Regions from separate parts of the Aeromonas sp. Marseille-Q7275 genome, predicted to be linked through region 4. Evidence: riboswitches for the same ligand, from Rfam matches in the RefSeq annotation. Region 4 holds a riboswitch; each other region holds the start of a gene.
The links. Region 4 has a riboswitch for cyclic di-GMP ahead of ACWPWQ_RS17020 (glycosyl hydrolase family 18 protein). Riboswitches for the same ligand answer to the same signal wherever they lie in the genome.
Positions count from the first base shown of each region.

Region 1 (6,344 bases), on a different contig from region 4:
CGGCTCCTTCGCCTTTATCGCCGCCTCCACCCTGGTGGGGGCCCTGGTGAGCAACTTCGGCAGCGACTGGGTGCTGCACACCATGGTGGCGGGACTGCTGGCCATGCTGGCGCTGAGCGCGCTGCCGCTGCGGCCGCAGCCCCAGGAGCTCAAGGGGGAGCGGGCCCGGGCCTCCCTGCTCGTCACCCTCAAGTCAGCGCCGGTGCGCCGCTTCCTGCTCATCACTGCCCTGTTGCAGGGCAGCCATGCCGCCTACTACGGCTTCAGCGCCATGTACTGGAAGGGGGCGGGCTACAGCGGCACCCTGATCGGCTACCTGTGGGCCCTGGGGGTGGTGGCTGAGATCGCCATGTTTGCCGCGGACAAGCGCTTCTTCCACCGCTTCGGGGCCCAGACCCTGTTTCTGGTGGGGGCCGTCGGCTGCGTGGTGCGCTGGGTGCTGCTCGGCGCCTCTACCGAGCTGGCGGTGCTGGTGCTGGGTCAGCTGCTGCACGGGGTCACCTTCTGCATCAGCCACCTCGGCGCCGTGCGCTTCATGACCCGCCAGCTGCCCGCCGAGCAGCAGATCCCCACCCAGGCGCTCTATGCGGCGCTCGGCCTCGGCATGACGGTGGCGGCCCTGATGGCGATCTGCGGTGTGCTGTTCGAGCCGCTCGGTGGAGGCATCTTCTTCATCATGGTGCTGGTGGTGCTGCCGGTCTTCGTGCTGCGGCTGCGCGGGGAGCATGAGGGCGCCGCCGCCTGAGCGGGCACACTCAATGACGGTTGCCCGTCGGCACGCTGAGCCGGCGCGGTGCTCAACACATCTGAACAAGGGAAGAATGTAGATGCACCAAGGATGGCTGCTGATCGGGTTGTCGCTCGCCTATCTGGGCTTGCTGTTCCTCATCGCCTATGTGGCGGACAAGAGCAAGCGCCGTCGGCTCAAGGGCCAGCCCCTGCTCTACAGCCTGTCGCTCGCCGTCTATTGCACCTCCTGGACCTTCTTCGGCACAGTGGGGCAGGCGAGCGAATCCCCCTGGTCGCCTGTGCCCATCTATCTTGGCCCCATGCTGGTGTTCCTGTTTGGCTGGCGCCTGCTGGCCCGCCTCATCCTGGTGGCCAAGCGCGAGCACATCACCTCCATCGCCGACTTCATCGCCGCCCGCTATGGCAAGTCCCAGCGCCTGGCCATGGTGATCAGCCTGATCGCCGTCATGGGGATACTTCCCTACCTGGTGCTGCAGCTCAAGGCCATCGTCACCGGGCTGGATCTGCTGATGGCCAACTCGGTGCCGGCGGGGCCCACGGGCAACACGGCCGAGCTGGCCCTCGGCGTCGCCCTGTTGCTGGCCCTGTTCAGCATACTGTTCGGCACCCGCAACCTGGACGCCACCGAGCACCATCGCGGCATGGTGGTCGCCATCGCCTTCGAGTCCGTGGTCAAGCTGCTCGCCTTCATGGCGGTGGGGAGCTTCGCGCTCTGGCTCATCATCGCCAGGCCGAGCGAGGCCCGCACCCTGGTGGCCGGGGACTTTCTCGATGCGGTGGTGGCGGTGTCGCCGGGCAGCCTGCTGGAGCTCGCCATCTATACCCTGGTGGCCATGTGCGCCGTCATCTGCCTGCCGCGCCAGTTCCACGTGACTGTGGTGGAGAACAACCAGGGCCAGGATCTGCACTGGGCGCGCTGGCTGTTCCCGCTCTACCTGTTCCTGATGGGGCTCTTCATCTGGCCGCTGGCGCTGGCGGGCAAGCAGTGGGTGGGGGCCGACATGGCCTCGGACACCTATGTCATCAGCCTGCCCATGTCGCTGGGCTTCGACGGCATGGCGATGCTGGCGTTTCTCGGCGGCACCTCGGCGGCCACCGGCATGGTGATCGTCTGCACCATAGCCCTGGCCATCATGGTCAGCAACGATCTGGTGCTGCCGGTGCTGCTGCGCCGCTTCTGGCAGCAGGGGCGGGATGAGCGGCTGATGCGGCTGCTGCTGCAGGTGCGCCGGGGCGCCATACTGCTGATCCTGCTGGCGGCCTGGGTGCTCTATCTCTGGCTCGGGGATCTCACCAGCCTGTCGCGCATCGGCTATCTGTCATTCGGCGCCGTGGCCCAGTTCGCCCCGGCCCTGCTGCTCGGCCTCTACTGGCGGCACGGCAATCGCAAGGGGGTCTATCTCGGGCTCGCCCTCGGGGTCAGCCTCTGGTTCGTGACCCTGCTGGCCGAGAGCGGCCTGCTGGCGGGCTCGCCCCTGGAGGCGCTGCTGGCCCCCCCCGACTGGCCCGCCTTTCGCGAGCTGAGCCTGGGGGCCTGGTGCATCTTCCTGAGCCTGTTGCTCAACCTGCTCGGCTACGTGGCGGGCTCCCTGCTGTCGCGGGCGGCGGTGAGCGAGCGGCTGCAGGCCGCCAACTTCGTCGGCAAGCCGAGCCGGGATACCACGGCGCTCTACCAGGCGCGGGTCTCGGTCAAGGAGCTGGAGATGCTGGCGGCCCGCTTCGTCGGCTCGAGCCGGGTCAAGCGCGCCTTCGGCCGCTTCGCCGGCGAGCGCGGCGGTACCCTGGCGCCCCAGATGCAGGCGTCGGCCGACCTGATTGCCCACACCGAGCGGCTGCTGGCGGGGGTGTTTGGCACCTCCTCCGCCCGGCTGGTGCTGGCCTCTGCCCTGCAGGGGCGCAACATGCAGCTCGAGGAGATAGCCACCATAGTGGACGAGGCCTCGGACGTGTTCCGCTTCAACCGCGGCCTGCTGCAGGGGGCCATAGAGCACATGGGGCAGGGGATCTCTGTGGTGGACAGGGAGCTCAAGCTGGTGGCCTGGAACCGGCGCTACATCGAGCTGTTCCACTATCCGCACGGGCTCATCCAGGTGGGGCGCTCCATCGAGGAGATCATCCGCTACAACGCCGGGCAGGGGCTCTGCGGCCCGGGGGAGATCGAGGCCCAGGTGGCGCGCCGGGTCGCCTTCATGAAGCGGGGCAGCCCCCATGTCTCGGCGCGGGAGCGACCGGACGGCCGGGTGATCGAGATGCAGGGCAATCCCATGCCGGCGGGGGGCTTCGTGATGACCTTCACCGACATCACCCCCTTCCGGGCGGCGGAGCGGGTGCTGCGGGAAGCGAACGAGCACCTGGAGGCGAGGGTGGCCGAGCGTACCCATGAACTCTCCGAGCTCAACCGCCAGCTGCTGCTGGTGAACCAGCAGGTGGAGCGGGCGAACCACTCCAAGAGCCGCTTCCTGGCGGCGGTGAGCCACGATCTGACCCAGCCGCTGAACGCGGCCAAGCTGTTTACCTCCTCCCTGCTGGAGATGCTGCCGCAGGGAGGAGAGCAGGCGGCGGAGCAGGTCCGCATCGCCCGCCACATCGACGATGCCCTGGGGGCGACCGAGGATCTCATCACGGATCTGCTGGACATCTCGCGCCTCGAGGCGGGCAAGTTCAAGGCGAAGAAGCTCGATTTCGCCCTGAGCGACGTGCTGGGCAACCTCAAGGCGGAGTTCGGGGTGCTGGCCCAGGCGGGGGAGATCCAGTTCTCCGTGGTGGAGAGCCGACTCGCGGTCTACAGCGACGTGCGCCTGCTGCGCCGGGTGTTGCAGAACTTCCTCACCAATGCGTTCCGTTACAACCCAGGGGGCCGGGTGCTGCTCGGCTGCCGCCGCCTGGGGGACAAGGTGCGCATCGAGGTGTGGGACAATGGCCCCGGCATTCCGCTGGACAAGCAGGAGGCGATCTTCGACGAGTTCTCCCGCCTCGATCACTCCCGCACCGCCAGGGAGCAGGGACTTGGCCTCGGGCTCGCCATCGCCCGCGGCATCTCCCAGGTGCTGGGACATCAGCTCTCCCTGCGCAGCTGGCCCGGGGCGGGGTCTGTGTTTTCCATCACCCTCAACCTCGCGACCCGGCCGGTGACGCCGAGCCAGCTGGCGGCCCCCGTGGTGCGGGACAGCCAGCTCGAAGGGATCCGGGTGCTCTGCATCGACAACGAGGAGGACATCCTCATCGCCATGGCCTCCCTGCTGGGACGCTGGGGCTGCGAGGTGCGCTGCGCCCAGAGCCTGGAGCAGGCAGAGGAGATCATAGGGGCCGGTTTCCTGCCCCGGCTGGTGCTCTCCGACTATCACCTGGATGACGGCAAGACGGGGCTGCAGGCGCTGCACATGATCCGGCTGGCCCATGGCAACGACATAGGTGGCATCATCATCAGCGCGGATCGCAAGAGCGAGCTGCAGACCCAGATCCGCGAGCACGGCTTTGGCTACGTCAGCAAGCCGGTCAAACCCCTCAAGCTGCGGGCGCTGATGAACAGCCTGCTGCTGCCAATACAGTGACAGCCTTCACACAATCAAGCATTGTTTGGCAAGTTCGGGAACTGTCATCAGGCGCCAGCATCACCGATGTTGGCGCCAGCTTGCCGGCATGTTCGCGAACAATCTGGAAAATGAGTCCTATTCGCTGTCATTTTTACTAGGTAGCGCCTCCTCCGACTCCCTCCTATAGTCATTCGGCGATTATTTTTGTCGCAAATCAAGTTGTGCAAAAAGGCAAACCGGACGAAAGTCCGGGACGCAAAGCCTCCGGTCTAAGGGTCAAAGCACCTAGGATAGCGGGGTCACCACAGGTTGTATCGTCCATGGGCCAAGCCATGGTGGCGATGATGTCTGCGTTACCTGGCAGGTTGCGTTGCCTTTTTCGTTGTTAATTCCAATAACGAAATAAGGAAGTTCAAATATGTTAAGTCCAAAACTTTCCCTGCTGGCGCTCCTGGTCGGGGGATTCTGTGCTACCTCCGCCTTCGCCGCTGCCCCGGGCAAACCCACCATAGGCTCGGGCCCCACCAAGTTCGCCATCGTCGAAGTCAATCAATCCGCCTCGGCCTACACCCAGCTGGTGACAGTCCACAAGGATGGCGCCCCGGTCAGCGTGACCTGGAACCTCTGGTCCGGTGACGTCGGCCAGACCGCCAAGGTGCTGCTCGATGGCCAGGAGGTGTGGTCAGGCCCCGCTTCCGCCGCGGGCACCGCCAACTTCAAGGTGACCAAGGGGGGCCGCTACCAGATGCAGGTGGCCCTGTGCAACGCCGACGGCTGCACCCTCTCCGACAAGAAGGAGCTGATGGTCGCCGATACCGACGGCAGCCACCTGGCGCCGCTCAATGCGCCTCTCAAGGAGAACAACAAGCCCTACGCCAACAAGTCCGGCAAGGTGGTGGGGGCCTACTACGTGGAGTGGGGGGTCTATGGCCGCAAGTTCACCGTGGACAAGATCCCGGCCCAGAACCTGACTCATATCCTCTACGGCTTCACCCCCATCTGCGGCGGCAACGGCATCAACGACAGCCTCAAAGAGATCTCAGGCAGCTTCGAGGCGCTGCAGCGCTCCTGTGCCGGTCGTGAGGACTTCAAGGTCTCCATCCACGATCCCTGGGCGGCGATCCAGATGTCCCAGGGCAACCTCAGTGCCTGGGATGAACCCTACAAGGGCAACTTCGGCAACCTGATGGCCCTCAAGCAGGCCCACCCTGACCTCAAGATCCTGCCGTCGGTCGGGGGCTGGACCCTCTCCGACCCCTTCTACTTCCTGGGGGACAAGAGCAAGCGCGACACCTTCGTCGCCTCGGTCAAGGAGTTCCTGCAGACCTGGAAATTCTTCGACGGGGTGGACATCGACTGGGAGTTCCCGGGTGGCCAGGGTGCCAACCCCAGCCTGGGCGGTCCGAACGATGGTGCCACCTATGTGGTGCTGATGCAGGAGCTGCGCGCCATGCTCGACGAGCTGGAAGCCGAGACCGGCCGCCAGTATGAGCTCACCTCGGCCATCAGCGCCGGCGGTGACAAGATTGCCAAGGTCGATTATCAGGCTGCCCAGCAGTACATGGACCACATCTTCCTGATGAGCTACGACTTCAGCGGCGCCTTCGACCTGCAGAATCTGGCCCACCAGACCAACCTCTTTGCCTCCAGCTGGGATCCGGCCACCAAGTACACCACCGACAAGGGCGTCAAGGCGCTGCTGGGTCAGGGGGTGACACCGGGCAAGATAGTGGTGGGGGCGGCCATGTATGGTCGTGGCTGGACCGGGGTGAAGAACTACCAGGCCGGCAATCCCTTCACCGGCACCGCGACCGGGCCGGTCAGCGGCACCTGGGAAAACGGCGTGGTGGATTATCGCGACATCGTCAACAACCGCATGGGTGCAGGCTGGGAGCAGGGCTATGACGAGTCGGCCGAGGCCCCCTATGTGTTCAAGGCCAGCAGCGGCGATCTCATCAGCTTCGACAACGACCGCTCGGTCAAGGCCAAGGGGCAGTACGTGCTGGCGAACCAGCTCGGCGGCCTGTTCGCCTGGGAGATAGACGCGGACAACGGCGACAT
Region 1 covers NZ_CBCPLW010000001.1:592-6,935, forward strand. The annotation lists gene ACWPWQ_RS00005 (3-phenylpropionate MFS transporter) at 1-745, shown strand, start outside; gene ACWPWQ_RS00010 (hybrid sensor histidine kinase/response regulator) at 828-4,301, shown strand; cyclic di-GMP riboswitch class I at 4,504-4,590, shown strand; gene ACWPWQ_RS00015 (glycosyl hydrolase family 18 protein) at 4,702-6,344, shown strand, end outside.
Region 1: linked by a shared signal. The riboswitch ahead of ACWPWQ_RS00015 (glycosyl hydrolase family 18 protein) and the one ahead of ACWPWQ_RS17020 (glycosyl hydrolase family 18 protein) in region 4 are both predicted to bind cyclic di-GMP.

Region 2 (8,089 bases), on a different contig from region 4:
GAGAGGCACCGTGAGCCCGGATGACAGGCACAAAAAAGAGGCCGCTCGGGCCTCTTCTGCTTGCGGGGGATCAGTTCACCAGGGTCCAGGCATCCTGCCAGTTGGTGCCCACGCCGGGCTCATACTGGGTCGCCGTGCTGGTCCAGATGGTGCACCAGCCGCTGTAGGGGTAGGGTTTGCACTGGTAGATCTTGCCATCTTTCGGCTGCAGCACCTTGGTGCCTGCTGCATAGGATTTGAGTCCCTCCGGGAAGCTGTACTGGTAGTCACCGCCGCTGGCGGGATCCTTGAACATCAGGTCCAGGGTCTGCTGCAGGGGGGCACCGCCCGCCTTCGGCTTGCCCTCGATCACCAGCTGGTGGTGGCCGGCGCTCAGACCGCCGACCGCCATGGTGAAGCTCTGGCTGCTGTCCTTGATGTCGGCGCCGGTCTGGCCCTTGGCGGCGCCGCCATGGTCATACAGGGTGTTGGTGACCGCGAGATCCCCCTCGGCCGTGACGGTGAAGTTGAGGGTGACCTTGCCGTTGTCGAGCAGGTATTCGCTCTCCAGTCCGCTTACGCTGATGCTGTTGCCCACCGGGGGTTGCTGCTGCTCGAGCTGGACCTCGACCCGCTGCAGGTTGCTGCCCGCCTTCAGGTAGACGGGGTTCTGGCCGTAGACCGGGTTGAACTGGCCATCGGTGCCCTGCTGGCCTGCGCGGATCTGGCTCTGCTCGGCGTTGATCCTGGCGGCCAGATCGTGGGCCCAGTTGTTCTTCTGACCCTGCTCGGCGGAGCCTATGGTCAGCACTGTCTGCAGATCGGTGCGCTCGCCGTTGGCGTCGAATACCCGGGTCTTGGCCTTGTCGCCGACCACCAGATCGGTGGAGGGGTAGATGGTCCCGCCCTGGCTCCAGGTCAGCGGCGGCTGGGTGCCGCCATCGAACTGGGCGTCGATGAGGTTGTAGAAGCTGTTGGCTGTATCGCCCACCTCCCAGACCCCGAGGATGACCTGGTAGCCGGTGCGCGCCGGCAGGGTGCACTGATGGGTGACCTGCTTGGGCGGTTGCACCATGCCCCCGTCGATGACGCAGAACGGATTGAGATCGAAGGAGTCCCTGGTCAGGGGCTGGTTCGGGTTCCACTCCTGCTTGGTGAGGTAGTAGCGCCAGTTGCGGGTCACGTGGTTGGCGGTGAAGGTCCAGCCGATGGCGAAGGGCCCGGCCTGCACCTGGCGCTTGGTCCAGCGATCGCTGGTCTGGACATCGAGTTCACCGAATTGCGGATGCCCGGCCGAGGCGATCTGGCCGTCGGCGGGGCCGCCATCGGGGAAGCCGGACGGCGCCTCCAGGCTCTGGGGCTCCCATTGAATGGCGCCACACTGGCTGTTGCCGCCGGTCTTGCACAGATAGTTGCGCCCTTCCGGCTGGCTGATGTAACCGTGGGCGAGCACGCCGCCGCTGGCCAGCAGCGCCAGCGCCGCGGCCACATGATTGAGTTGAATTTTTGCTGCCATACATTCCTCTGTTCGGTGATGTGGGCAGTCAAGTTGGCAGGGGAATTCCCCGTGACACACCTGGGTGTGGCAACCCCGCTATCCTGGACGACATGTCTTTAGACCGGAGGCTTTGCGTCCTGGCCTTTCAACCAGTTTGCCAAATGACTACATAAAGGGTCAGGGTGCCGCCCTTGAGGACGGCGCCACCATGATGGCTTCTTTTGATTAAATTATTAAGTGTAAATCTTTACAGCTTGACCTCATCGGAGTAGAGCAAACACTTAACACTCTGTTTTTAAAATTATATTTAATTCATCAAGTTGGGTTTTGCTTCGCCAGCTCTGTCAAAAGATGCAAAATCGCGACATTTTTCATCAATGAAAAAATCCCCTGCCGGCGAGGCCGGCAGGGGATGGGACTGTGTCAGACGGTCAGTGGTGCGGGTACTGGTCTGTGCGGCGGGTGGACGAGGGGCGCAGGGCCTGACCGGGCGCCAGATCCCGGGGGAGGCCATTGCCGAGCCTGAACACCGCCAGCCGCTCGTCCAGGCTGCGCGACAGTCCGGCCAGCAGCTCGCTCTCCTGGGCCAGCTGGGAGGCGGCCTGGGACATCTCGAGCGCCGAGTCGTTGATGCCGTTGACGTTGCGGTTCATGTCTTCCGCCACCATGCTCTGCTGCTCCGCCGCCGTGGCGATCTGGGTCGCCATGTCGCTCACGTGCTGGATGTGGTTGACGATGAGGGAGAGATCCTGCCCCGCCTTCTCGGACTGGCCGACGCTGCTCTCCGCCAGCTTGCGGCTGGCATCCATGGCGCTGGCGGCGGTCACCGCCCGCTGCTGCAACTGGGTGATGGTGCTCTGGATCTCCTCGGTGGAGTGGCGGGTGCGGCTGGCCAGCTGGCGCACCTCGTCGGCCACCACGGCGAAGCCGCGACCCTGCTCGCCGGCCCGGGCCGCCTCTATGGCGGCGTTGAGGGCCAGCAGATTGGTCTGATCCGAGATGGCGCTGATGACGGCGGTCACCTCCCCTATCTGCATCACCCCCTCCTTGAGTCGATTGACCTGATGGGTAGCCTGCTCCACCTCGGTGGCGAGCGCCTGGATGCCGTGCACGCTGGCGTGGACGTCTTCGTTGCCGAGCCCGGCCTCGCTGGTGGCGTCCCGGGTGTCGCGGGCCGTATTCTCGGCGTGGCCCGCCACATCCGAGATGGTGGCGCTCATCTCGTTCATGGCGGTGGCGAGCTGGGCCAGCTGATCCCGCTGGCTGTTGACCGCCTGGTTGGTCTGCTCGGCGGAGGCGGCGATGCGCAGGGCGGCATCCGCCACGTTGCGGGCTCCCTGGCTGGCTTCCAGCAGGGCGCGGCGAATGGCGTCCAGCCCCTGATTGGTGCTGGTGGCGACGGCCCCCAGCTCATCCTTGCCATGCACCGGGATGCTCACCACCAGATCCCCGGCCGCCACCTGGGCCATGGCCCCCTTGATCTCGGCGAGCGGCCTGACGATGGATCGGCTGATGGCCACTCCAAGCCACCCCATCAGCAGGATCACCAGCAGGGTGGCCCCTCCCATCAGCTCATACTGGGACCAGATGGTGGCCTCAATGTCCTGCAGCAGCACGCCCGATCCCAGGATCCAGCCCCAGGGCTGGTAGCCGGCCACCAGGGACATCTTCTGGGCCGCCTCACCGGAGGGGGAGAGCCACTGGTACTCCAGGCGGCCCTGATGGCCGCCCTTGCCGAGATCCACCATGCGCTGCCAGTGGGATTCGGCGGGCGTTCCGCCCATCTGCTGGCCGACCAGCTCGGGCTTGGCAGGGTGCACCACCACGTGGCGATCCTCGTCCAGCACGAACAGATAGTTGTCCCCATCGAAGCGCATGCTGTCGAGCATGGCCTTGGCTTGTGCCTGGGCCTCTGGGGCGGGCAGGGTGGCGGCCAGGGTCTGGATCCGGCTCATGGCGAGATCCAGCACCGCCTGCAATCTGGCTTCCCGCTCACTCATCAGGTTGCGATGCAGGGCACTGGCGGAGATGAGCAGCAGTGCGATGAAGCCGACCAGCGCCACCGAGAGCAGCAGCATCAGTTTGCGACTCACGGCGATATCACCGAGCTTGAACATAGTCTTTTCCTTCTTTCCCGTGCGGATCTGGTGAGGGCCAGTCAGCTGGCTGGCCTTGATTGTTTTGCGTTTAACATTTATTTAACTTTCAAGAGGTTGTGATGGTTGATTGCCAATTGAGTGTGTTGGCAACCAGTATAGCCAGCAGACAGAAACCCTCGCTTTTGGTAGCGTGGTCTGGCGCATCCCGGCGCACCATTTGCCGGCTCTATTTGCAGGAAGTGTGAATGAGTTGGCATTTCACCAAAAAGGAGTGGGCGCCCCCGTGGCCGCCCCATAACAAGAGGGAATTTATGAGTTCCATTGCCAGGAATTACTTGAACCAGCTCAACGCCGACTACCTGCGAGTACACAGGCGCAAGGAGGATCTGTTCTGGTCCACCTACATGGGCATCAGCGACGATCAGGCCGGCTTCACCGCCGCCGAGCAGGCCTACAAGGCGTTCTGCGCCGATCCTGCTCGTCTGCTGGTGCTGCGGGAGATGCTGGCCCAGGCCGAGGAAGAAGAGCTCAAGCGCGGTCTGGGAGGCTGGATAGCCTTCTTCGAATGCAACGTCATCGAAGATCCGGCCGCCGCCGCCCTGATGGACGAGCTGGTGGCCGCCGAGGCGGATCTGTTCGCCCGCCGCAAGGGGCTCAAGCTCACCCTGCTGGACGAGCAGGGCCAACAAGTGGCCGGCAGCCTGCCCGCCGCCAGCACGGCGCTGGCCGCCAGTAGCGACGAGGCGGTGCGCCAGAGTGCGCTCGCCATGTTCCATACCCTGGAGCAGTGGGTGGTCGGCAACGGCTTTCTCGAGGTGGTGGCCCTGCGCAACCGCTTCGCCCGGGCCATGGGCTATCGGGACTACTTCGACTACAAGGTGCACAAGAACGAGCAGATGAGCCCGGAGCAGCTGTTCGCCGTGCTCGACGACTTCATCGCCCGCACCGAGCAGCGGGTGCACCAGAGCCTGGCGGAGCTGAAATCCGCCAAGGGGGAGGCGGCCCTGCTGCCCCACAACCTGCGCTACAGCGTGAGCGGCGACGTGACCCGCCAGCTCGACCCCTATGTGCCCTTCTCCCGGGCGCTGAAGGATTGGGTCCAGAGCTTCCGCCGCCTCGGCATCCAGTATCGCGGCGCCACCCTGACCCTGGATCTGCTGACCCGGGAGGGAAAATACGAGAACGGCTTCTGTCATGGCCCGGTGCCGAGCTTCTGGCAGGAGGGGGAGTGGGTCCCGGCGGTGGTCAACTTCACCAGCCTGGCGGATCCGGCCCAGGTGGGCAGCGGCTGGAGCGGCCTCAACACCCTGTTCCACGAGGGGGGCCATGCGGCGCACTTTGCCAACGTCACCGGCAACGCCCCCTGCTTCTCCCAGGAGTTTCCGCCCACCTCCATGGCCTATGCCGAGACCCAGTCCATGTTCTGCGACAGCCTGCTGGACGACGCCGACTGGCTCAAGGGCTATGCCAGGAACGCGGCGGGGGAGGCGATTCCCGACGATCTCATCAAGGGGATGATAGAGGCGCGCCAGCCGTTTCGGGCCTTCAACGAGCGCCAGATTGCGCTGGTGGCCTACTTCGAGCGGGATCTCTACGCCATGGCAGAGAGCGAGCGCACTCCCGAGGCGGTGCTGGCGCTGGCCCGTCGCTGGGAGCGCCAGATCCTGGGGGTGGAGAGCCCGCGCCCGCTGCTGGCCATTCCGCACCTGCTGAATCAGGAGTCGGCCTGCGCCTATCACGGCTACCTGCTGGCGCTGATGGCGGTGGAGCAGACCCGTGCCTACTTCCTGGGGCGCGACGGCTACCTCACCGACAACCCGCGCATCGGGCCGGATCTGGCCGCCCACTACTGGGGGCCGGGCAACGGCATGACCCACGATGAGACGCTCAGGAGCCTCACTGGGGAAGGCTTCAGCGCCGCTCCTCTGGCCGAGGCGTGCAACCAGAGCGTGGCACAGGCGTGGGCGACGGCCGCAGCCTGCATGACGGCGGCGAGCCAGCGCCCGCTGGCAGGGGAGGGGACGCCCCTCGACGCCCACATCCGGGTGATGCACGGCGCCGAGCTGATAGCCGACAACCTCGAATCGGAGACCCGCATGCTGGCCGACTTCGAGGCCTGGATCCGCCAGCATTATCAGCGCGAGCCCGCCGCCGCCCGGTGAGACACTCCTCGACCAGCAAGCCCTGCCCATCGGCAGGGCTTGTTCATTTCAGCGGGAAGCAAGCCTGGCGAGGCGGGACGGGATCTTGGCCGCGGCGCAAGATGTGCCTGTTTTTTGCGCCATCTATCTGTTTTGGCTATTAATTATGGTGATGCGCAGAGGCTTTGGCTGAGCGCTGGCGAGGCGGGTCACAGATATGTTTCTCTGGATATATTGAGTATTCACGGCGATCCCATATCATGGCGCTCGCTCGCCGCCAGAGAGTGGCGACATTCAGATGATTAGCTAAATACAAAGCCCTGAAGGCTTGTCGAGGGATGGAAATTGAGAGCCGTATTGTTGTGTTTGCTGGGGCTGTGGCCCGCATTGAGTTTTGCCACCCTGTCCGCCGACATGGTGGTGGTCAAGAAGTCGAGCTATAGCCTGACCCTGATGAAGGATGGCAAGCCGGTCAAGCGCTATTGGGTCGCCCTGGGTCCGGCTCCCAAGGGGCACAAGCTGCAGGAAGGGGATCAGCGTACCCCGGAAGGGCGCTACACCCTCGACTACAAGAAGAGCAATTCCGGCTTCTACAAGGCTATCCACATCAACTACCCGAATCTGGACGACATCAAGCGTGCCAACGAGCTGGGAGTGCGCCCGGGCGGCATGATCATGATCCATGGTCAGCTCAACCGCATGGGGGATCGCAGGGTACAGCCGTCCAACTGGACCAATGGCTGCATCGCCGTGCTCAACCACGAGATGGACGAGATCTGGAACGCCGTCGAGCCTGGCACCCCCATCATCATCGAGCCCTGATCCTCGCCCCTCACGCCCGCTGCCCAGCGGGCGTTTTATTTCCGCCCTGGATGGCGTGACAGCCCATCCCGCGCCGTGCTAGTTTTTCCGGCTCGCGTTGGAAGTCACAAGGATGATCCCATGATGTCAGGAACGAGCCTCCCCGCGCCCGAGCGCACGGGCGTGCTCTGGTGGCGCGCCACCCTGGATATTCTCCCCCTCTCCATTTCCGTGATCCCCTGGGGGATACTGTGCGGCGCCCTGGCGTTGCAGGCGGGCCTGAGTCCGGTGCAGGCCCAGCTGATGTCGCTGCTGGTCTATGCCGGCGCCGCCCAGCTCTCGGCCACCACATTGTTCGGGGCAGGCACCCCCTTGCTGCCCATCATGGGTTCCACCATGGTCATCACCTCCCAGCATCTGCTCTACGGCTTCACCTTCCGCCGGGACGTGCTGCCGCTCTCCCTGCGCTGGCGTGCCAGCCTCGCCTTCTTCCTGACCGACGAGATGTTCGCGGTGGCACTCAAGGACAGGGAGCGCCACGGTGTCTTCAACCCCGCCTATGCCCTGATCGCGGGCTTCGTGTTCTACCTGTTCTGGAACCTGGCGACCCTGCTCGGCATCGCCGCCGGCCAGTACATCGAGGGGCTGGACAAGATGGGGCTGGACTTTGCCATCGCCGCCACCTTCATCGCCATGACCATACCCGCCATGAAGAACCTGCCCATGGTGGCGGCGACTGTGGTGAGCGGCGGCACTGCGCTGCTCACCAAGCCGCTGCTGGCGGAGATCCACATCATCATCTCGGCCCTGGCCGGCATGGTGGTGGGCTATGTATTGCACCGGATGAGGAGATGACCATGGGCTGGCTGATGATTGGCCTGCTGGCCCTGATCACCTTCTTCAACCGCTTCGCCTTCTTCTCGCGGCTGACCCGCTATCAGCCCGGTGCCGAGATGGGGGCCTTCCTCAGCTTCTCGGCCCAGTCGGTGCTGACCGCCATCTGGCTGCCCATCGTCTTCAGCTATGAGCCGGACAAGGGACTAGAGTGGGATCCGGACTACCTGGCCGCGACCCTGCTGGTGACGGTGCTGACCCTGCTGCGGCTGCCGACCCTGGTGGTGGTGGTGGTCGGCATGGGGGGCTTCTTCCTGCTGCGCTGGCAGGGGGGACTGGCGGCGCTGCTGCCCTGGTTGAGCTGAGCCGTGATCCCGCCTAACGGATGTCTCTATCAGACATCCGTTATGTTATGAATGTCACTTCAAAAAAGGCCTCTCGAGTGTGAGGATTTAGGAATCATCCGCCAAGGAGTTTCCCATGTCCCTCACCGCCAGCTGCCAGCGCATCGTGCGCGACCCCCTGCTCTCACCCGCTCAGAAGAGCCATGCCCTGGCGCTCGCCGCCGAGAATGCGCTGCCCTATCCCGCGCTGCCTGCCGAGGTGGCCGAGGCGATGGCGCAAGGGGTGCTGTGCGACATGTTCGAGGGACATGCCCCCTACAAGCCGCGCTATGTGCTGCCGGACTACCAGAAGTTCCTGCGCCAGGGCTCCCCCTGGCTGGAGCTGGCGCCGCC
Region 2 covers NZ_CBCPLW010000024.1:56,405-64,493, reverse strand. The annotation lists gene gbpA (N-acetylglucosamine-binding protein GbpA) at 71-1,495, opposite strand; cyclic di-GMP riboswitch class I at 1,561-1,646, opposite strand; gene ACWPWQ_RS18665 (methyl-accepting chemotaxis protein) at 1,909-3,594, opposite strand; gene ACWPWQ_RS18660 (M3 family metallopeptidase) at 3,888-5,738, shown strand; gene ACWPWQ_RS18655 (L,D-transpeptidase family protein) at 6,063-6,539, shown strand; gene ACWPWQ_RS18650 (AzlC family ABC transporter permease) at 6,660-7,373, shown strand; gene ACWPWQ_RS18645 (AzlD domain-containing protein) at 7,376-7,717, shown strand; gene ACWPWQ_RS18640 (YjjI family glycine radical enzyme) at 7,833-8,089, shown strand, end outside.
Region 2: linked by a shared signal. The riboswitch ahead of gbpA (N-acetylglucosamine-binding protein GbpA) and the one ahead of ACWPWQ_RS17020 (glycosyl hydrolase family 18 protein) in region 4 are both predicted to bind cyclic di-GMP.

Region 3 (8,089 bases), on a different contig from region 4:
TGATCCAGGTCAACCCGGACATCTTGCTGCGCCTCTCCGGCCAGATGGCCAAGCGCCTGCAGCACACCAGCCAGAAGGTCGGCAACCTCGCCTTCCTGGACGTGACCGGCCGGATTGCCCAGACCCTGCTGAACCTGGCCAAGCAGCCGGACGCCATGACCCATCCGGATGGCATGCAGATCAAGATCACCCGCCAGGAGATAGGCCAGATCGTCGGCTGCTCCCGCGAAACCGTCGGCCGCATCCTCAAGATGCTGGAAGAGCAGGAGCTCATCTCGGCCCACGGCAAGACCATAGTGGTGTTTGGCACCCGCTGACCGGGTTCCCCGACGGCTCAGCACAGGGCCGTTGGATAAAAAAGGCTGCCACGGCAGCCTTTTCTGATCTCCTCCCCTATAATCCCGCACGCCCTTCCCCGGCCTCAACCAAGCGAGTGTGTATGCATCTTCAATGTCCCCTGTGCCGCAGCCCCCTGCATCTTCATGAAGCCTCCCGCGGGGTCTATTGCGACAACAAGCACCATTTCGATCCGGCCCCGGAAGGTTATCTGGATCTCATCCCGGGCAAGAAGGATCCCAAGGACAGCGACAGCCGGGCCCTGCTGCGTGCCAAGCGCCGTTTCCTGGAGCAGGGACACCAGCTGCCCCTGGTGGAGGCCATGGCGGCCCTGCTGGCGCCACTCGGCGAGCGCGAGCTGATCCACCTCGGCTGTGGTGAGGGGTACTACTGCCGCGCCCTGGCAGAGCGCCTGCCGGGCTGGCAATTTGGCGGCTTCGATCTGGCCAAGAACGCCATCTTCGCCGCCAACAAGGCACAACCCGACGGCCATTTCGTCATCGCCGATCCGGCCAAGGCACCGCTGCTGGCCGGCTCCGCCCAGGTACTGCTGGTCAACGACCTCAAGATCAAGACAGAGCTGCTGGTCAGCCTGCTGACCCCGAGCGGCTACCTGCTCCACCTGCAACCCGGCCCGCGCCACCAGTGGCAGTTGAGGATCAGCCTCAACCCGGTGAGCATGGAGCACCCCCTCAGCTGGCCAGCACTGGCCGGGCTAGTCCCCGTTGAGCGGCAACGCTGCCAGTTCTCCATGACCATGGATCAGGCTCTGCGCGCCCATGTGCTGGAAACCAGTCGCCTCGGCTGGCGTGCTGGCGGTGAGCAGCGTCACGCCTTCACCCACCAGGGGCCTGACGAGCTTGAACAGGATCTGCTGTTGAGCCTGTGGCAAAAACCCCTCTGATTTCCATGAAAAAAAGGCCCATACGGGCCTTTTTTTGCTTCTTCGCCAATGGCGATGTGCTCTCCCCCGGCAATGAAGGCGCAACCCCCTTACTCGAGCGGGCGCCCGTTGACGGTGAAGGAGAGATCCACTGCCGGCGCCGAGATGGCCCTCTGAACCTGGGTCCCGGCGGCGCAGATCACGGCGGCGCCCCGTGGCTCGCTGGCCGTGGGCACATTGACATGGAACTTGTTCATCACGCCGGCATTGAGCCGGTGATTGGCCAGCCGGAAGTGCAGCAAGCCCTCCCGGGTCTCCACCTGCAGCTGGCAATCCCCCGCCCCGATCCGCTCGCCGTCATCCTCATAGCCGAAGCCGTAAGCGCCGTGCAGGGCCGGATAGAGGTAGCTCGGCAACAGCCCGCGAGGATCGTAATAGCCCACCAGGGTCGTCACCGGCACCCCGAATGCCTGCGGCTTGCGTGCCACCCGAGTATCCACCACAGGCCCTTCGTGCCAGCGGCTGCCGTCCGAGGTGTAGCTCTTCTTGAAACCACGGGAGACGGTGATCTGCTGGCCGTTGATGAAGAGGATGCTGTTGTAGCCGGCGCCGTGCTCCACGGTCAGGATGCGCCCCGCATTCCCGGCGGCGGCAGGGGGCGCCTGGATGTTGCGCGTCCAGTTGCCGTCCCACATGGCTACCTTGACCAGATCATACTCCGCCAGCAGGGCCGCCAGCGTCGCCTCGCCCAGATCCTTGATGGGCGCATTTATCTGCTCCAGCTGCTCCACCCTGTGCTGGTAGGGCACCATGGTGGCGGTGGCGGCATCCCACTTGCTGAATCCGGTCGGGGAAGCGGCATCGAACACCGCCTTGCTCTCGAGGAAGCGCTGGATGATGGCGGCCGAGTTCGGGGTGTAGAGGGTGAAGCGGTTGAAGCCGGAGAAGGGCGAGCCGCCCGCCATGGCATCGAAACCGAACGGGTGGCCCTCGAAAGGCGGCTGGCACTGGCTGTCGAGACAGGCACTCTGGCCGCTGCGGCTGACGCCGAAGTTGGGAATGAAGCGATTGCGATCCCCGTCCCAGCCCCAGCTCGAATTGACCGCCTCGGCGCTGCGGTGCACCGAGCCCTGGAAGCCGCCGACATAGTGGCCGAGACCATAGTTGTGGCCCACCTCGTGGCTGAACTCGTTGCCAAGGGAGCTATCGAGGGTGACTATGCCGCCCCCGCCCGACCCGCCGTGCACCTGGATGCCGTTGGCGTACTTGCCACGGCTGTTATGGGCCGCCAGCTGGGCCACCACATAGGGATGGCTGCTCTCCCCCTCGCCGGCCGTGCTGTTGATGCCGTAGTTCGCATTGTCTATCCCGTGGGAGATCAGCTCCTTGCCGATGCGCTGGCGCATGGTGCCCTCGTGCCAGCCCCCCTGACCGGGATCGAAGTCGGTGAGCAGGGTGCCGTTTGGCAGCATCACCTCCGGCAGCGACAGGGGAGCATACTGGCTGACGATCAGCCGGCTGGTCGGCACCGTCTGGAAGTACTCGCGATGGGCTTCGGGATCCCTGGCGAAGGCAAACTGATCCCGGGGGGTGGTCAGCATGCCAAGGTCTATGGTGTGGATGAGCAGCTCGCTCGGGGCACCGATGGCGAGATCCGTGAGCTCGCCGCCGAGGCTTCCCTGATTGAACTGCAGACTCAGGCCTGGCCGGATCCACTCCGCCGGCAGCACCACGCTCCAGGCGTCGGTCGCATAGCGGATACCGTTGTTCTCGAGCTCCCCGTCACGGATCCACTGACCCCCGACGAACTTGAACTGCAGGGTCTGACCGCGGGAGAGCGTCACCTGGCGGCCGCTGTAGCGCACCGTCGAGTTGTAACCGGCATTGGAACTCGCACGCACCATCTTGCCTTCCAGGGCGATCCCCTCCGGCATATAAATATCCCTGACCCATCGGCCATCGGCGGTCTTCACCTCCACCAGGGCATGCTGTCCCAGGCGATCCCGCAGCAAGCTCGCCGTGGCATCATCCAGCCGGGCCAGCTCGGCACTGCTGCTGATGACATTGGTGGTTCCCGCCGCCGGGGTGAAGTCGACCCCCTCTTCCGGCGAACCATCGAGGTAATAGGCCGTCTTCGGCAGCTGCTCGGGCGGGTTGAGGCCGAGCGTCCCTAGGGTCTGCCCAGCGCCATCTCGCGCCGTCACCGTCATGGGCACGCCGGCCTCGGCTTGCAGCAGCCTGACCAGCAGCAGGCTCTTGCGCAAGGCGGTCAGCCTGGGCTGGCTGTCCCCTTCGGCGACATGGGCCGGTAAGATCTGGCTCTGGGCGAATTGAACCTGCGCCGCCAGGGATCCTTGCAGATCGTTGGTCGGTGGTTGGGTATTGAAGGGCAAGGAGGTGGGAGCCTGAACGGCAGCCAACAGGGGGCCGCTCGCCAGAGCGGCCATGATGAGGCTGGCTAACTGTGTTTTTGTCATTGTTATGGTTCTCGTTGTGGTGGGCATGTCCACATGCCCTGTTGCAGGAATCAATACAAAATGGGCGTCGGGGGCCAGGTCCTACCACCCGACCTGAGCCTCGGTTCTGGTTGCCGCGCAGCGGCATCACCGCAGGCTGAAACAGGAGTGGAAAAAGGAGTGGGGCCCCGGGGCCCCCTTCCTGATGGTCATAGGTTGCAGCTGGCGGCACCCTGATCCAGCCAGACATCGTGCTTGCCGGGCTCGTTGCCCTTGGTCCAGTAGCGGGCCTGCCACTTGCGTCCCTTGTGGTTGGCAAGCTCACCGGCGCTGTAGGCCACGGCGGCATGCCAGCCGAGCTGCACCTGGCTCACCAGCTTCCACTGATCCGCCGTCTGGCTCGGCTCGTTGCCCTGAGTCCAGTACCTGGCCTGCCAGACCAGCTGGTGGTGGCTCACTTTGGTATCGGTGTTGTAGACGGTGCTGGCGCTCCAGGCTGGCCAGTAGGCCGCGTCCGGATCGGTGGCACTGCATTCACCGCCGCTTGCCGGGGTGACGGTGAGCCGGGTCTGGCCCTGGGCATCCTGGGCGCCATCGGTCACGGTGACAGTCAGATCGTAATCCGTGCTGGCCACCACGTTCGGGCCTGTCACCACCAGGGTCTTGCTGCTCTGGCCGCTGGCGGTCAGACCGGCCGGTACCGTCCACTGGTAGCTGAGCGCATCCCCATCGGGGTCGGTGGCGCTGGCGGTGAAGCTCACCTGCATGCCCGACTGCACCGAGGCGGGAGCCAGCGCGGTCAGCACGGGTGGCTGGTTGGGCGGTGGTGCCTGATGGGTCACCACCACGCGGTCCACGCCCGCCAGTCCCTGCTCATCGGTGACGGTCAGCTCGAACGTCAGCTGGGTATCCTGGGCGACAGTGCCCAGACTCAGCCTGGCTCGTGCCTGCTCCGCATCCCTCAGGGAGGCCTGCGGACCGCCGACCTGGCGCCATTGATAGCGCAGGGCACCGTTCTCCGGATCCCGGGAGGCGGCACCGTCGAGCACCAGCTCGGCCGGGCCCGTGGTACGCATATCGCCACCGGCGTTGGCCAGGGGGGGCTGGTTGGTAGCTGGCGGAGGCGACTCAGGCTCACCACTCGCCTCGCTGACCCCCGCATCACCGGCCGCTATTCTGGCCTCAAGGGTCTGGTGCATGGTGCGCCACTGGGGGGCGAAGAAGACCCCTTCCTTGCGGCCGACATACATGAGGTTGCCGCTGCCGTTGGTGTCTGTGTTACTCATGTGCCACAGACCCAGGTTGTGGCCCAGCTCATGTGCCAGGGTCATCGCCTGGCCAAACTCGGTGGCGTTGCCAGGGCAGGCCGCGCGGTGTCCTTCGCGGGGCGGTGCGTCCAGTGCCCCGATGCCGGTGGAAGAGCCGCCGCCCGAGCCGGAGCAAGCCCGCGCTGGATCCTTGTAGGCGCGGAGTACATAGAGGTTGGAGAAAACCTGTTCCCGATCCGGGATCCAACCCTCATCGAAGGGGGCCTCCCGCTCAGCGCGATCCGCCTCGTAGGACTCGCCATCGCCATCCTTGTCCCACTCGTGCACCAACACCCCGTTGTCCACCCACTTCAGGCTGAGGTTGTAGGGGGCGTAGCGGCGGGCTATCTCGTTCTGGATCAGGGCACCGTCATCCCACAGGTGAGTCTTGGTCTCGCCGGGGAAGGCGATGTAGCTGTAGGAGAGGCTCAGCTCCTTGGGCACAGTGACTATCAGGCGAACGAGATCCACCAGCTCGCCGCCGGCGCGGATCTCCAGGTTGGTCTCCCCCTGGGCGAGGCCGGAGAGCACCAACCGATCCTGACCTTGCGCCGGTAATACCTGGAGGGTCGCCAATACCGGGTCGGCGATGGCATAACTGAGCGTCTCGCCACCGGCCAGCTTACGGACATGGAGCACCTCCTCGCCCCCTGCGCTGCTCAGCAGCTTCTCCTTGAGCGGGCGGCTCAGGCCGGGATCGTAGGCCAGCTTGTTAGCGGGGTCCGGCAGTACCTGGGCATAGGGATAGAGTGACTGGCGCTGTTCTCCCTCGGCTACCAGCCAGAGCTGGCCTGCCTCGTTCTTGCGAAACCCTTGTTGGTCGGCCCCTGCCAGATAGCTGAGAGTGAAGCTGTAGTCCCGTGCCTTCTTGATGGTGACTGGGGTGGCTGGGATCATGCGACCACCGCTGAAAGTGGCGGCGCCGTCATAGACGACTGTCTCATCCTCATTGTCGATCACCAGAATGGCGAACTGGCGGTTGTTGCCGCCCCAGTGACCCTCTTGCAGCCGGAAGGCGGTGAGAGTGAGCTCGTCGCCAATGAGAGGCAACTCCCCGGCCTCGACACGAAAGTCGCGGCTCAGGGAGCCGCCGATGGGCAGGTAGAGGTTGGTCTGGACGACGGTGCCCTCATCCCATAGCTCGCCAAAAGGGATGGCCCGCGCCGGGATCCCCTCGGCCGGATCGTAGACTGTCACCGGCAGCGAGAAGGTGACGGTGCTGCCGCCCCAGCCCTTGAAGCCATCCACGTCAGGCAGGCCATCGTCCTTGACCTGGTACTGGGCCACATAGCTGCCCGGTACCTGGGTATTGACCCCGCTCACCTGAGTGAGGCGGGCTGTGATGTCCCCATCCTCCACGTCCCAGGCCGTCAGCAAGGGGGCAAAGGTCGCGCCGAGCGGCAACTGCTGGGCAAAGTTGTTGACCATGCCCTCCTGACTGTAAATCCTGGGCTCACTGTTGTCCTTGCGAAACTCCCCGGTGGTACTGCTCTGCTGGGCCAGCGCCTGCGGCACCGCCCCTGCGGCCAGCAGGGCGAGCATGCCCCCCTGCATCGCCAGATTTACCTTGTTTTTTTTCATCTGCATTCCGTGATGTCCCTATTTTTGGCGCCTGCGTCGGTGGCAGGGGCGTCGTTGTTGTTGCCTTGACATGAGCACAGGGTTCGACCCCCTTCTCCTGCCGCCACTGACGGCGATCACCCTGAGCGGCAGGGCGTGAGCGGGCGGGCTGAGCCCGGTGATGGCGAAGCGGGTTTCACCCCAGCCGAGGCGGGGTGTGCCTGGCGCGGCGACATGAAGGGGGAAGGCAAGCAGGGAGCCAACCAGACAGGTCGGCAGTAAGAAGGGGTGGACTTTGCATGGCGAATAATCCTTTTTCGTTATTAGTCAATACGATAAGGACGACGTAACCAGCAGATGGTGCAAGATCTCCCCTTGGCAGAGGATCGAAACGACCTGTGGCGGCCCCGCTGTCCTAGATCATGGATCCTTAGACCGGAAGCTTTGCGTCCCGGCCTTTCAACCGGTTTGCCCTTATACACAAATTAATCAGTAGTGCGCCGCGATTATTCTCCATAGCCGCAGTCACTGCAAATGGCAGAGCGGGATCCTGACTGGGTGTTCTATCAGGAAATGCCCCCGAAGGCAGGGTTAAGCTCGGCGTGAGAGCGGATGTCAACCATCCAACTCACTCCATTGAAAGCGTTTTCAAGGTGAAAATATTTTTTCAACTTTGGGTGAAATGATTAATTCCCTAGCAAAGACTGACGCCGATGGCCATGGCTGGCGGTTTATCCGCCCCAGGCCGAGGTCAGCCCGCGAAACGCCACAGGAAAAAGGAGTGGGGCCAAGACCCCACTCCTTATGATCATCAGTTGCAGCTGGCAGCCCCCTGATCCACCCAGACGGCAGCCTTGCCGGGCTCATCGCCCTTGGTCCAGTACTGGGCCTTCCACTTGCGACCGTTGTGGTTGGTGAGATCACCGGCGTTGTAGGCCACAGCGGCATTCCAGCCGAGCTGCACCTGGCTCACCAGTTTCCACTGATCGGCGCTCTGGCTTGGCTCGTTGCCCTGGGTCCAGTACTTGGCCTGCCACACCAGCTGGTTGTGGCTCACCTTGGTATCGGCGTTGTAGACGGTGCTGGCGTTCCAGGCTGGCCAGTTGGCCGCATCCGGATCGGTTGCCTCACAGCCGCCACCTGTACTGGCTGGCTTGACGGTCAGGCGGGTGCTGGCACTGGCATCGAGCGCCCCGTCGGTCACCACCAGGCTCAGATCATAGAGAGTGTCGCTGGTGACGCTCGGGCCCGTGACCACCAGGGTCGCGCTGTCCTGGCCGGTGGCGGTGAGCCCCGCTGGCACTGTCCACTGGTAGCTCAGGGCATCACCGTTCGGATCGGACGCCGTGGCCTTGATGGTCACCTGCTTGCCGGAGTCGACGGTGGCACTGGTCGGTACGCTGACCACGGGGGGCAGGTTCGGCTGCGGCGCCTTGTTGGTCACCACCACCTGATCCTTGGCCGAGAGCCCCTGATCGTCGGTCACGGTCAGCTCGAACACCAGATTGATGTCGGTAGTGGCGGCGTCCAGCACCACCCGGGCCTTG
Region 3 covers NZ_CBCPLW010000001.1:7,155-15,243, reverse strand. The annotation lists gene crp (cAMP-activated global transcriptional regulator CRP) at 1-317, shown strand, start outside; gene ACWPWQ_RS00030 (putative RNA methyltransferase) at 440-1,240, shown strand; gene ACWPWQ_RS00025 (M66 family metalloprotease) at 1,330-3,696, opposite strand; gene ACWPWQ_RS00020 (PKD domain-containing protein) at 3,885-6,563, opposite strand; cyclic di-GMP riboswitch class I at 6,940-7,025, opposite strand; gene ACWPWQ_RS00015 (glycosyl hydrolase family 18 protein) at 7,354-8,089, opposite strand, start outside.
Region 3: linked by a shared signal. The riboswitch ahead of ACWPWQ_RS00020 (PKD domain-containing protein) and the one ahead of ACWPWQ_RS17020 (glycosyl hydrolase family 18 protein) in region 4 are both predicted to bind cyclic di-GMP.

Region 4 (8,089 bases):
TGACCGCCCTGGTGGACAAGTACCCGGAGAAGAAGAAGTACTGGACCCAGCTCTCGGCCATGCACATGCAGGCGGGCAACGATGCCAAGGCCCTGGCGGCGCTGGAAGGCGCCTACAACCTCGGCATGCTGACCGAGGCGGCCGAGTTGCAGCGGCTCGCCAACTACCTGGCCTTCGCCGGCATTCCCCACCGCGCCGCCCGCGTGATGGAGAAGGCGATGAAGGAGGGGACCATCGAGAGCAGCGCGGCCAACTACAAGACGCTCGCCAACTACTGGCATCAGGCCAAGGAGCTGGATCCTGCCATCGACACCCTGGCCAAGTCCTATCAGCTGGCCCCCAGTGCCGAGCTGCAGCTGAAGATGGCGCGCATGATGATCCAGAGCAAACGCTACAAGGATCTGGTCGCCCTGGCCGCCAAGCCCGCCGCCAATGCCAGCGGCGAGCAGCGGGCGGATCTGAAGTTCCTGACCGGGGTCGCCTACTTCGAGCAGCAGAAACCCAAGGAGGCGCTGAGCGCCTTCACCCAGGCCGCCCAGAATGGCAACGTCAGTGGTCGCGCCTCCCCCTGGATCAGCTTCCTGAAGGAGCAACAGGGCGGCGCCGTCACTCAATAAACCGGCACGCCATGGGCAGGCATCCGTCCATGGCGACTGCCCATCCACAAGGGGGTCAGCCCCGCAGCTTGCCTGGTGGCAATTGGCCGCTCTTCGGAGCGGTCTTTTTTATGGTCCCCTCCCCCGATTGTCACGAGCTCCCTTCCTTGTATAAGGCGCAAAAAAATCCGGAGCCTGGGCTCCGGATTGGGTCATTGGGTTGACGCGGGGTTAACCCCTCAACCGATTATCTGTCGCTGCATACCAGCTTCAGCAACCGGGACAACTCAGTAGTTGCACACCAGCTTCCAGCCGCCATCGCCCGCTCTGAGCTCGCTGCTGGTACTGCAACCGGGACAACTCAATAGTTGCACACCAGCTTCCAGCTGCCGTCACCCGCCTTGGGCTCGCTGCTGGTCCACCAGTTGGCCTGCCACACCGCCTTGCCGTTGGTCATGCGGTCGTTGCCATTGGCGTGATCCCCGCGCGGCCAGGTCGGATAGGCATTGTAGTCCGCCGGGTTGACGTTCTGGCTGGTGCAGCTGGTGCCACCGCTGCCGCCGTCACCGCCACTGCTGCCCAGTACCGCCTCGGCCAGGGCCGGGAAGTCGGACTTCAGGCCTATGGTCTGGCTGCCGGCAATCAGGCGCATGCCGCTCGGCACGCCGGCGGCCGGCAGGTAGTAGGTCATGGCCACTTCCACCTCGGTGCCCGGCGCCCAGGCCTTCCAGGCCGGCAGCGTCAGGGCCACCTTGTGGAAGTCCTTCTCATTGGCGATGCCGTCGGAGTTCTGGTTGCCGCCGCTCTCCACCACTTTCAGCCCCATGCCGCTCTGGTCGGTGATGGTGTCCGAGGTGGAGGTGGGCATCAGGAACTCGATGCGAGTGCCGCCCGGTATGGTCTGGGTCGACTTGTTAGTGAGCTTGAGGGTCGGGTTGATCGGGTAGTTGGAGTCCCCTTCCTTGAAGCCGGAGAGGCTCACGCCGATGTCGAGCTGGGCGGCCGGGGCCGGCAGATCGTTCTGCTTCAGGGCCGCCTTGTCGGCCTTGCTGAACTTCTCGTAGGCGAGGCTGGTGAGGGTACTGCCCATCACGTACTCGTTCTTCGCGGCGTCGAAGTCATAGTCTCCCGCCATCTCCCAGAACATGACGCCCCCCAGGCCGCGCTTGACTATGTAGTCGAGCTTGTGACCCATGGACTCTTCATCTTCGGTGGAGAGGAACACCTTCTTCTGCTCGTTCCACAGCCAGGGCGCATGGGCCTTGTCGTCGTAGTAACGCACATACTGGCCTTGCATCACGTGGGCCGGGTTGTTGGGATCCAGACCCCAGGCCTGGCCGTAGCTCGGCAGTGTGGTGATGCCGAGGCTGGCCGCGTGCTCCAGGTTCTTGGCATGCCACATGGGCACGGCGCCACCGCCTATCTCCTTGCCGTTCTTGTCCAGATCATGCCAGATGTTGTCGATACCGACCGCCCCGTTGCCGCAGGGGATGGTGCTGCCACCAGTGCCCGGCTGGCAATCGCTCTGGCTCGGCAGCGCCGCCTTGCCCCCCAGGCCGTGGGTGCCACCGGTGACCCCCTGCCAGCCACGGGTGTAGTAAGGCACCCCTATGTTGATCTTGCCCGCCGCCAGGGCGCCGCGGAAGTAGTGGGCCGCCCAGGCGGAGTTGAGATAGCCGATGCCGCCAAACTGGACCTGGGTGTAGACACCCCACTGGGACAGCTCGGGATCCGCCTTGTTGTCGAACAGGGCGGCGTTGTGGCCGACGAAGTGGTTCCAGGCACCGTGGAAGTCATAGGTCATCAGGTTGACGTAGTCGAGGTACTGGGTGACCTGGAAGTTTTCCATGCCGCGCAGCAGGTAGGCCGAGGCCGGCGAGGCTATGGTCAGCATGTACTTGCGACCGTCCTCGGTCCCGGCGCTGTCGAGCTTGTTGCGCAGGGTCTTCATCAGCACTTCATAGTTCGCAAACAGCTTGCCGCGACACTGGTTGGAGAGCGGGAAGTCGTTGGGGTTGCCCGCATCCTTCATGGAGGTGGGGTACTCGTAGTCGATGTCCACCCCATCGAAGCCGTACTGGCGGATGAAGCCCACCGCCGAGTCGGCGAAGGCGTTGATGCCGGCGGTGTTGACCGAGCAGTCGCCCTTGGTGGTGGCGGCGTAGAAGCCGCGGGTATCGGCCCAGCCCCCCACGGAGATGAGGGTCTTCACGTCCGGGTACTGCTTCTTGTACTTCGACAGCAGGTTGAAGTGGCCCTGATAGGCGAACTCGGGATCCATCTCGGCGCCCGGCACTCCGTTCCAGGTCAGCTTGGTGGCGGCGTCATCCACCTTGATGGTGTGGCTCTGCTCGTCCACCGCCGCGAAGGCGTAGTTGATGTGGGTGATCTTGTCCCAGGGGATGTCGCCCACCAGGTAGGCGGGCAGACCGTTCTTGCCGGTGCGCCAGGAGGTGAAGTAACCGATGACGCGGCGGCCATGGTCATCCCCCATGCACTCGCTGCCGTCGGCGCGGTAGATCTGGCGCACGTCGCAGGAGAGGTTGCCGCCGGTGGGGGGCAGCGCCGCCTCTTCCACCTGGACGTCCACCAGGGCCGACTCGCCGGAGAGATTTGCCTTGTCGGTCGCCACCAGCTTGAGGCCGGTCAGCCCCTTGTTCTGGGGCGTCCAGCTCAGTTGCCAGGGGGCGCTGCTATCCTCGCCCACCTTCTGGCCATTCACGAAGAGCTCGACCTTGGCGACGTCGTCATTGGCGTCGGTGACATTGCCGGTCACGGTGAGGGCGCGGCCCAGGGTCACCCTGGCCCCGGCGGCGGGGCTGGCGATGCTCACCTTGGGCGCCTCTGGCGCCACCACGGCGGCGACCTGGAAGCTCGAATCCGCCTCGCTCAGCACCTTGCCGTCTTTATCCAGCGCCCGTGCCTTGAGGGCGTGATTGCCCACACCGGCGGCAGACCAGCTGGCACTCCAGGGGGAAGCCGTGGCCGTGGCGACCAGGGTGCCGTCGATCAGGTATTCCACCCGGGCGAGCGCCGTGACCGGGCCGCTCAGGGTCACCGCCAGGGCCAGGCTGGCCCCTTCGCTGACGCTGCTACCCACGGCGGGGGAGCCGATGGCGACCACCAGGGCCGGCGGCGGCACCTCGCCGCCATACAGCTTCCAGGCATCGGCCCAGACGGCGCCGACACCGGGTTCGTAGTGGTAAGGCGACGCGCCGCACCAGCCGGAGTAAGGGAATTCCTTGCATTCATAGAGGGCGCCTGCGTTGCTGACGATGTCGCCAGCCTTGTAGGCGGTGCCGGCCTGATAGGCGGGATAGGCGGCCTGCGCCCAGGCAGGGACGGCCGCAAGGGCAACCAGCATGGCGAGCCTGCAGGGCCTCAAGATCTGTTGCATATTGTTATCATCCTTGTTTTGTCTTGGCTTTTAAGACCGGGAAAAGCGCAATCGCAACAGGGAACAAGGGAGCGACAACAGGCCATGGACGGGCCACAAACCCTCAAGTCACCCTGGGTAACCCCGCTGTCTGGCCCGCTTGGGGCAGATCGGAGGCTTTGCGTCCCGGCATCACTGCCGGTTTGCCCTTTGCCTGGGTTCCGTGAGGAACGGCTCGAGTATAGGAAGCAAGTGGCAACCGCTCAATCTTTATTCTCTAAGGAAAATATGTGAATGCCGGCCGACTCACACTTCCCCTCAATCGGCCAACTAACCATTAAGTCATTAATATCAATCTGTTAGCCACGTCAAAAAAACGGACTCAGCCTCTTTTGTCTCCCCATAATGTGCGTTGCCTCACTGGTCAGAGCTGCCAGAAATGTGACAATGCGCGCCCTTGGCCAAAGCGCCAAGGCTATGGAAACACTGGCAAAAATAAAAAAGGAATACCCATGAAAGGAAGACCTACCCTGCTGTCCCTGGCCGTGGGGCTCGCCCTCGCGTCCCCGTCTCTCCATGCCGCCGGCTTCAGCTGCCCGGCCGACAGCGCCCTCACCCCCATCCCCGCTATCCAGGGCAGCGGCGACAAGAGCCCCCTCGTCCCGGGCGATCTGTTTGAAAGCCCCGGGACTGTCAAGGTCAAGGCCCTGGTCTCCGCCCTCGGCGAGAGCCTGAACAGAGGCTTCTACCTGCAGGATCTGCAGGGGGACGGCAACCCCGAGACGTCGGACGGCATCTTCGTCTACCTCAACGACAAGCAGTTCGCCAGCAAGTACCCGGACATCCAGCCGGGGGCCCTGGTCTGTCTGGAGGCCAGGGTCGAGGAGTTCTACGGCCACACCCAGCTCAAGCCACTGGTTGACGGCAGCACGCCGCGCCTGGCGGTGCTGGCCCAGGGCGCAGCCCCGGCCGCCACGGCGCTGCGGGTACTGGAAGGGGAGACCCTGGCCCGGGCCCTGGAGCGTCACGAGGGGATGCGGGTGCGCCTCGATGAGGGCAGCGAGCTCAAGATAAGCCGCAACTTCAGCTACGACTACGCCGCCAGGCGCAACAACCTGGTGCTCGCCCACGGCGCCCCGCTGATGAAGCCGACCCAGCTCCATGTGGCAGGCAGCCCAGAAGCCGTGGCGCTGGCCGAGGCCAACGCCGGCAACCGCGTCTTCCTCGAGTCGGACTTCAAGGCCGCCAACGGCAAGCTCCCCTGGCTGCCGGCCTGGGAGCCGGAGCAGGGCTATCTGCGCATCGGCGATGCCCCGGTCAACCTGGAGGCCATGGTGGGCTACAGCTATGACGAGTACCGCCTGATCGTGCCCAAGGATCAGCGCATCACCGCGGGGGATCTGCTGCGCACCGACGAGAACGATCGCCAGGGTGCTCCGGCCCGCGCTCATGGCAGCGACCTGCGGATCGGCAGCTTCAACGTGCTCAACTACTTCACCAGCCACTCCAGCGTGGGGGGCGCCCTCAACGTGCTCTGCGCGGATCAGGCGGATGCGGACAGCGCCAAGGGCTGCAACCGCGGCGCCAAGAGCCTGGAGGAGTTCCAGTTGCAGCGCGCCAAGATAGTCAACGCCATCGCCGAGATGGACGCCGATCTGCTCGGCCTGATGGAGATGGAGAACAACGGCTTCGACGAGCACGCCGCCCTCCACGATCTGGTGGAGAGCCTCAACGCCCGCCAGAAAGAGGCGAACAAGCACTACGCCTTCGTCACCCTGCCCAAGGCCCTGCTCACCGAGGAGCGCTTCTTCGGCGGCGACGCCATCATGGTGGCCATGATCTATCGCCCCGCCCTGCTCGCTCCGAGCGGGGATGCCGAGGTTATCCGCCTGCCTGAGCAGCGCTACACCGCGGGTGGCGTCGCCAAAAGCGCCGGTCAGCGGGACTCCCTGGTGCAGCGCTTCACCGTGGCGGGCAGCGACGCCCCCCTGACCCTGGTGGTCAACCACCTGAAATCCAAGGGTTCGGGCTGCTATGAGAACGGGGATGGCAAGACGGAGCCTGCGGATCTGCAGGGCAAGTGCACCGAGTTTCGGGTGAGCGCCGCCAGGGTGCTGGGAGAGGCGGTGAGCAAGATGCCGGGCCAGGTGTTGCTGGTGGGAGACTTCAACTCCTACGCCAAGGAGGATCCCATCCGGGTGCTGACCGACTATGCGCCGGTCGCGGGGGAGCGCCAGATCCGCTCCGCCTCCCACACCTTCATCGGCGAGCAGCCCTACGAGCAGATGGGCCAGGCGGTGGGCAAGGGTTACGGCCTGGTGGATCTGAACGTCAAGTTCAACCAGGCGAAAGCCATCTCCTACAGCTACGAGGCCGAGCTCGGCACCCTGGACTACGCCCTCGCCAACCCGGCGCTGGCAGACAAGGTGATGGCGGTGGCCGACTGGCACATCAACTCCTTCGAGAGCAACCTGTTCGAATATGGCGGCGCCTTCACCGGCGATCTCATCAAGTCGGACAACCCCTTCAGCGCCTCGGACCACGACCCCGTCATCGTCGACCTCAAGCTCAAGGAAGCGAGCAAGGGGGGTGGCGGCGCCATGGGGGCCCTGCTGCTGGCCCTGCTGCTGGCCCTGTTGCCGCTCGCCTGGCGGCGTCGGCACTCGTCATGATCCGTATTGAATAACGCCAAAAGCCCGCGACAGCCGCGGGCTTTTTCATTTTGGCCATTTGATTTGTAAATGAAGAGGCAGTCATCATGAAAAAAATAAATGCCAGAACAAACAAAAAGGCCACCGCGATAACGGTGGCCTTAAGTATTTGGTGGAGCTACGCGGGATCGAACCGCGGACCTCTTGCATGCCATGCAAGCGCTCTCCCAGCTGAGCTATAACCCCAAGTTGTGGCGAATCAAGGTCAAGACCTTCACTCTGAATTTGGTGGAGCTACGCGGGATCGAACCGCGGACCTCTTGCATGCCATGCAAGCGCTCTCCCAGCTGAGCTATAGCCCCAAATTCTTTCTTCATTAGACAACGGGTTCTGGCGGCCAGTTGCCTTACTGCTAAATAGTGGTGGAGCTACGCGGGATCGAACCGCGGACCTCTTGCATGCCATGCAAGCGCTCTCCCAGCTGAGCTATAACCCCACAAAGGTCGGCCTGGGTGATACACACCGCACTGCCCTGGGTACTTCATGTCAATCAGGAACCTGGTGGAGCTACGCGGGATCGAACCGCGGACCTCTTGCATGCCATGCAAGCGCTCTCCCAGCTGAGCTATAACCCCTTGGATTCCAGATTGTTCGAGGAGAATTTGGTGGAGCTACGCGGGATCGAACCGCGGACCTCTTGCATGCCATGCAAGCGCTCTCCCAGCTGAGCTATAACCCCAACTCACCTCGGCGCTACCAAAGTTATCTCTGGCAACGGAGGCGCATGATAGGCATCACCCGCTTTGCTGTCAACCCAAAAATAACGCCCGCTGGAGCGTTTAGTCAAAATTCAGGCAGTTAGCTGTTTTTACCGCCAACTGCGTCGCTATGTCGCTGTTTTATGTCATGAATCTGAGCACCGCGCAAAAGCAAAGGGCCCCCTTGCGGGAGCCCTTTTTCAAGCAATGGCAGAGGCTTATTCGGCTGCCATGCGCGCTTCAATGTACGCCAGGGCGCGATCGATACGGGCAAGGACCCGCTCCTTGCCCACCAGCGCCATCACGGCGTCGATGGCGGGGGACTGACCCAGCCCGGTCACGGCGACGCGCAGCGGCATGCCGACCTTGCCCATGCCCTGACCCAGCTCGGCGGCGGTGGCTTCGATCAGCTCGTGCAGCGCCTCCGTGGTCCAGGTCTCCAGCGCCGCCAGCTTGGCCCTGGCCAGGGTCAGCGGCTCGGCCGCGACGCCGCGCAGGTGCTTCTTGGCGGCCGCTTCGTCGATGGCCTCGTACTCTTCGAACAGGTAGCGGCTCTGGGCGGCCACCTCCACCAGGGTGTTGCAGCGCTCGGCCAGCAGGGTCACCACGGCAGGCAACGCCGGGCCCTTGCTGGTGTCGATGTTCTGGGCGGCCATGTGCCATTCCAGGTGCTTGGCCACATAGGCCGGATCCAGGCTGCGCATGTAG
Region 4 covers NZ_CBCPLW010000020.1:7,438-15,526, forward strand. The annotation lists gene ACWPWQ_RS17015 (tetratricopeptide repeat protein) at 1-617, shown strand, start outside; gene ACWPWQ_RS17020 (glycosyl hydrolase family 18 protein) at 958-3,993, opposite strand; cyclic di-GMP riboswitch class I at 4,107-4,190, opposite strand; gene ACWPWQ_RS17025 (ExeM/NucH family extracellular endonuclease) at 4,485-6,644, shown strand; tRNA gene ACWPWQ_RS17030 (tRNA-Ala) at 6,794-6,869, opposite strand; tRNA gene ACWPWQ_RS17035 (tRNA-Ala) at 6,910-6,985, opposite strand; tRNA gene ACWPWQ_RS17040 (tRNA-Ala) at 7,044-7,119, opposite strand; tRNA gene ACWPWQ_RS17045 (tRNA-Ala) at 7,183-7,258, opposite strand; tRNA gene ACWPWQ_RS17050 (tRNA-Ala) at 7,287-7,362, opposite strand; gene gltX (glutamate--tRNA ligase) at 7,600-8,089, opposite strand, start outside.